2 regions of the Priestia sp. SRI_019 genome follow, and region 2 is predicted to be linked to the other one. Evidence: riboswitches for the same ligand, from Rfam matches in the RefSeq annotation. Region 2 holds a riboswitch; the other holds the start of a gene.
What was found. Region 2 has a riboswitch for cyclic di-AMP ahead of AC2YJL_RS04070 (APC family permease). Riboswitches for the same ligand answer to the same signal wherever they lie in the genome.

Region 1 (3,214 bases), 190 kb from region 2:
CAGGTAAAAGAGCTTTCTATTAATAGAGAGCTCTTTTACATTTTTAAGTAGACAGAAATGTCGGCACCTGATAAAATGAAGTTGTAAAACTTTCATTATTCGGAAAATTTATACCCTCCAGCTTTGGAGGGTTATTTTTTATGCTGTTGGACGAATAAAAGAGGCTGGGACAAAAGTAGTTTCGTTAAAGGGAGATTCGAACGCGTTTGATTCTTGATGGAGAATCAAACGCGTTCGGTTTTTTCTTATTGACAGGGTAAACGTAGGTTTAATCTATTTATTTGTTTCTGGCTGTTGATTAGAGGGCAAGGCGAAGACTCCTGTGCGGAAAGCGAAGCCTGAAACGGAAATCAACAGCAGTGTCAAAAGTGATTCATACGAGCTTATTGATTCCATTGTTCGCTTTTAGATTGGATTGCTTTCGTTACGTTTCAATCACTTTTCATCTTTTAAATGACTCAATAATGCAGGAGCCATCTCCACGTGAGAAAGAGCGATATGTGAAATCGTTTTGGCATAAGGTGTAATTTCGTTAATAAATTGTTCGAGTACGTTCAGGTGAGGAAGCTGAAGCTTTGTAATAAAGCAGGCTTGCCCGGCGATGCGTTCACAGAATAAAGCGTAGGGATACTGAGAAATAAATCGTTTAAAACGCTCGTGCTCGCCGTTTTTCATCGTTACTTCAATAAAACACGACACGGGCAAATGTAGCTTTTCATAATCAATATCGATTGTATATCCTTTTATAATGCCAAAGCTCTCTAGCTGGCGTACTCGCTCTGCCACCGAAGGAGGAGACAAATTAATTTGTTTTCCTAGCTCTCGTAAAGAAAGGCGGCTGTTTTGCTGCAGCGCCTGCAAAATCGATAAATCAATTTCATCAATTTTCAATTGAAAACCTTCTTTCTTATTAACGTTTCATTTGATTAGTAATAATAGATAAGATGTTTTATATGTAATCTGAAATTCCCATTTTTCTTACTATAATAATTAAAAAGGAGTGAGTAAAAAATGGCAAGAGTTTTGTTAGCAAACGAAGAGGGAACAAATTTTGAAAAAGCATTGAATTTAATTCCGCATGTAAAAAGATTGTATGATGAGCTTTACGACACGCTTTGGAACAGCGATATAGTAGAGAGAGAGACCAAGGAAAAAATGAGGCTTTATCTAGCAGGTGTTAACGGCTGTGAGACGTGTATGAGCATGTCATATGTAGGCGATGAGACGCTTAATCAAAAAGTGTTAAGAGAAAAAGAGCTGGAAGAAAAAGATCGACTGCTGTTTCGATTTATTGATGTGTACCGAGTGCGTCCAAGGGAGTTGACCGATGCTGACATGGATCAATTAAAAAAATTTTACAGTGATACGCAGCTGTTAGAGCTTTTGGCTGTTATTAATTTATTTGATCAATTTCACAAAATGATTGTCAGTTTAGATTTATATGATTTTTGCAGCTTGCAGCGCAAGTGAGGCCTTCGCTAAAAATATCTTGACAGACAAAATTCACAGGAGTAAGATAGCTTTCGTGAAGTGAAACGTATCATGAATCGAATCGATTATTCTAAAAAATAGATCAAAGACATTTGAATAAAAATCGCTTAATCCATTACGGAGCGGAGGACCCATTATTTACGCACATATTGTGCTCCGGGGTGAATCCTTAAAAAGGTAGGGTTACTCTTAAAACCCGAACCCGACAGCTAACTTCGCAAGCGTTTTGAGGGGGAAGAGTGTGAAAAAACACAGGAGCCTTCCTGTGTTTTTTTGCGCTTTTTTTAAGAAAAAGATGTAATTTTTTAGAAAAAGTATAAGCTAAGAGAACACACAGCAGTTGAAGAAAGGAATAAATACATTATGAAAAAACAGTTTGCTGTATTGGGATTAGGTCGTTTTGGAGGCAGTTTGGTTGAAGAGTTTGCAAATCTGGATGTGGATGTGCTCGCTATTGACCGCAATCAGGAGGTAGTAAATAAATTTAGCAACTCAGCTACATATGTTGTGCAAGCAAACGCGATTGATGAAGCTAGCTTAAAGGGGCTAGGTATCCGCAATGTTGATCATGCGCTTATTTCGTTTGGGGATGATATCGAAGCAAGCGTGCTCGCAACGATGCTTTTAAAAGATATGGGCGTTAAGCAAGTATGGGTAAAAGCGGTGAATATGTATCATCAAAAGGTACTGGAGAAAATAGGAGCGGACAAAGTCATTCATCCTGAGCGCGATATTGCTAAGCGTATTGCTCATCACGTGGTGTCAGAAAAAATCATTGATTACATTGAACTGTCAAAGGATTATAGTATTGTCGAAATTGTCGCTTCTAAGAAACTTCATAATAAAACGCTGTTTGATTTAAACATTCGTGCCAAGTACGGCTGCAATATTATCGGCTTTCAGCGAAAAGACGGGGAAATGGTGATTTCGCCTACCGCGCATGAAATAATTGAACAAGGAGATATGCTGATTGTTATCGGACATAACCGCGATTTGAACCGTTTTGAAGAAGAAGGAGTTTAACTCATGAAAAAACAAATCATTAAACTCACTCCTCCGCAGCTGCTTGTCTCCATTTTTGGCGGAGGAATTATTATTGGTGCTCTTCTATTGATGATGCCTTTTTCTACTACCGAGCCAATCCGATGGGTAGACGCCCTTTTTACATCTACTTCCGCTATGACAGTGACCGGCTTAGCCGTCGTAGATACAGGTACGCGTTTTACCGTCATCGGTCAAACGATTATTATGCTGCTAATTCAAATAGGCGGTCTTGGCATTATGTCATTTGCCGTGTTGATTTTTATAATGCTAGGTAAAAAAATTGGCTTTAAAGAGCGCGTGCTCGTTCAGCAGGCATTAAATCAAACGAGCGTCGGCGGAGTTGTCCTGCTAGTTAAAAGGCTGTTTATCTTTTCATTTTTAATTGAATTTGTTGCACTTATCTTTTTAGCAATACGCTGGGTTCCGGAATTCGGATGGTCTAAGGGGCTGTTCTTTAGCTTGTTTCATTCAATTTCAGCTTTTAATAACGCAGGGTTTGGACTACTGTCGGATAACTTAGTGCAGTATGTTGGAGATCCTATTATTAACATAACGATTTCTTTTTTGTTCATCATTGGCGGGTTAGGGTTTACCGTTCTTGCTGATATGTGGGTGAAAAAATCGTATAAAAAACTAACGCTCCATTCAAAAATTATGATTGTCAGCACGTTTGCCATTA
Region 2 (3,214 bases):
GGTGGAGGAACGGGGTACGAAGATTATGTTTATAGAAGCGCTAGCAATGCCAGCAAAACGTTTCAATCGATTGTCCACGGCCAAGTACAGCCAGCGCTGCTGGCGTATAATCATCCGAATCGCGGTCGGAAATCAGCCAATTATGCGGTGCTTCGCTTAACAAATATGCCGGCAGTACTCACTGAAATAGCCTTTATTGATAACCGCACAGATGCAGCACTTCTTCAAAATGAAGCTTTTTTAAAAAGTATGGGTGAATCGTATGCAAAAGGAATTGCCGTCTATTTGAATTTACCTCGTCGTGCAGTTCCAAACCCAAATCCAACACCAACACCGAATCCATCGCCTTCTGAACCGGGTACAAAAACGTATACGATCAAGCAAGGAGATACGCTTTACAGTATTGCACAGAAGTACAGCATAACAGTGCAAGCGCTTCAAGAAGCCAATACAGGGCTTTCTGATCCTCTCACACTACAGGTTGGAAAAACAATTGTTATTCCTTCAGGGACTTCACCAAACCCATCTCCAACACCGTCACCAACTCCACCTTCGGAACAATATCCGCTTCCAAATGGAATTTTAAAACAAGGTGATTCTGGAGAAGCTGTGAAGCAGCTCCAAAAAGCATTAAACGCGGTGAATTTTAAAGTAGGATCAGTAGACGGAATATATGGAGTTCAAACGAAAGATGCAGTAAGGCGTTTTCAGCTTGTGTATCTTCCTTATGATGTGGATGGCATTTATGGTCCTCAAACAAAAAACAAGCTAGCAGCCGTTTTAAAAGCAAAAAGTTAAAGCAAAAAGGTCTTCTGAAAGCGGGCAGAAGGCCTTTTGTTTTGCTGTTAAAAGCGCCTTAAGTACTATTTTATGGTTTACGTAAAATAATGCTTTACAAACCATTTGTACGGGAGTATATTATCTAAGAACAAAGGATAGTTATGAAAGAAACATGTTATTGATCATACCCTTTAACCGAAAATTATATTGACCTGTTATCGCTTAATTCGTCAGAAGTGGGGGACCCAAATTTGTGCATTGTCACTTGGGGTGAATCCTTTTTTAAAGGTAGGGCTACTCTCATAGCCCGAATCCGACAGCTAACCCCATAAGCGTTTTGGAGAGGAGGTTTAAGCTGTGTAAAAACGCTGAGAACCCTTAGTGTTTTTTTTGTGCGCTTTTTTAACATAAAAAGGTATTTTTTAGGAATAATAGCACTTATTCATGAACTTGTAACGGCGCTTAGCAATGGACAGTAAATAGTAGCTAAGCGATCATCGGAGGGAAATTACGTGAACTATTCAGTTCTCAAAAGATTATTGATTGGAAAGCCGCTCAAAACAAAAGAGTTAGGCGATCAAAAGCTTAGTAAGCTTAAAGCACTGGCTATTTTATCATCAGATGCCTTATCTTCAGTGGCTTATGGAACAGAACAAATTTTGATTGTACTTGCAACAGTCGGCGTTCTTGCCTATTGGTATTCGATTCCAATTGCGATTGGGGTATTGGTGCTGCTGACGGCTTTAATTCTTTCATACCGTCAAATTATTTATGCGTATCCGCAAGGCGGAGGAGCTTATATTGTTTCCAAAACCAATTTAGGAGAAAATCCCGGGCTTATCGCTGGGGGATCACTGTTGGTAGATTATATTTTAACAGTTGCTGTGAGTGTTTCAGCAGGAACCGATGCTTTAACTTCGGCTTTTCCAACGCTGCATCATTACAATGTAGTAATTGCGTGTTTGCTGGTGATTTTTATTACCGTCTTAAACTTACGTGGTGTAACAGAATCCGCTTCTGTATTAGCTTATCCGGTTTATTTATTTGTTATTGCTCTTATTTTGTTAATAGCGGTAGGCTTGTTTAAAATAGCGACAGGTCAAGTTTCACCTGAGCTGCATCCCTCTCTCGGTACAGTAGTGCCAGGTATTAGTTTGTTTTTATTATTAAAAGCTTTTTCGTCAGGCTGTTCGGCATTGACAGGTGTAGAAGCCATTTCAAATGCAGTGCCTAACTTTAAAGAGCCAGGTGCAAAAAATGCTGTTCATACATTAATGCTGATGGGCGGTATTTTAGCCGTTTTATTTTCTGGCATCACGTTTTTAGCTTATTGGCTTGGCATTTCTCCAAAAGCAGATGAAACGGTTGTATCACAAATTGCATCGAGTGTGTTTGGACGAAATGGATTTTATTATTTTATTCAAGGCACAACAGCTCTAATTCTAGTGCTAGCGGCGAATACGGGGTTTTCAGCTTTCCCTTTGCTGGCTGTCAACTTATCGTCTGATAAATACATGCCAAGAATGTTTCAAATTCGTGGCGATCGATTAGGCTATTCAAATGGAATTGTGACCCTTGGAATTGCTTCTATTGTCTTAATTGTAGCTTTTAAAGGAGCGACTGAACAATTAATTCCTCTTTATGCAGTCGGGGTGTTTATTCCATTTACGCTTTCTCAAACAGGGATGATTGTCAAATGGGTCAGAGAAAAGCCCGCCGGCTGGCAAGGGAAGCTAGCTATTAACTTAATTGGGGCCCTCATTACCTTAACGGTGCTAATCATTTTGTTTACAACGAAGTTTTCACAAGTATGGTCCGTGCTCATTTTCTTGCCGGTTATTGTCTATATTTTTCATCGCATTCATACGCATTATGAAGCGGTAGGAGAGCAGCTTCGCATTAAGCAAGGAGAAAAGATTGGAAAGCTTGAAGGAAATGTGGTCATTGTTCCTGTAGCAGGAATGACAAAGGTAGTAGAAAATTCATTAAATTATGCACGAACGATTGGCGATACCGTTATTGCAGTGCACGTGGCCTTTGATCGAGAAAGCGAAAAGAGAATGGAAGAGAAGTGGGAGAAGTGGCAGCCTGATATTCGTATTGTTACGTTTCATTCTCAATACCGCAGCTTAGTGCGGCCGCTGTTTCGATTCATCGATATGGCCGAGGAAAAAGCGCGGGAAAACAATATGGCTATTACGGTCGTTATTCCGCAATTCATTACGAAAAAAAGCTGGCAAAATATCCTTCACAATCAGTCCAGTCTGTTGTTAAAAGCACATTTGCTTTACCGTAAAAATGTAATTGTTACAACTGTACCGTACCGTTTTAAAAAATAATGAAACATGACTAAAAACCTCCAACTTGTATGTTGGAGGTTTTTAATTTTTAAATTCACATACACTAACCGTAATCGAATCTCATCAAAGGCGCA

Region 1: linked by a shared signal. The riboswitch ahead of AC2YJL_RS05035 (potassium channel family protein) and the one ahead of AC2YJL_RS04070 (APC family permease) in region 2 are both predicted to bind cyclic di-AMP.

What each region holds. Positions count from the first base shown of each region.
Region 1 is NZ_JBYCZN010000001.1:985,625-988,838, forward strand. It holds gene AC2YJL_RS05025 (Lrp/AsnC family transcriptional regulator) at 436-891, opposite strand; gene AC2YJL_RS05030 (carboxymuconolactone decarboxylase family protein) at 1,012-1,470, shown strand; cyclic di-AMP (ydaO/yuaA leader) riboswitch at 1,586-1,730, shown strand; gene AC2YJL_RS05035 (potassium channel family protein) at 1,855-2,514, shown strand; gene AC2YJL_RS05040 (TrkH family potassium uptake protein) at 2,518-3,214, shown strand, end outside.
Region 2 is NZ_JBYCZN010000001.1:796,811-800,024, forward strand. It holds gene AC2YJL_RS04065 (N-acetylmuramoyl-L-alanine amidase) at 1-798, shown strand, start outside; cyclic di-AMP (ydaO/yuaA leader) riboswitch at 990-1,130, shown strand; gene AC2YJL_RS04070 (APC family permease) at 1,293-3,119, shown strand.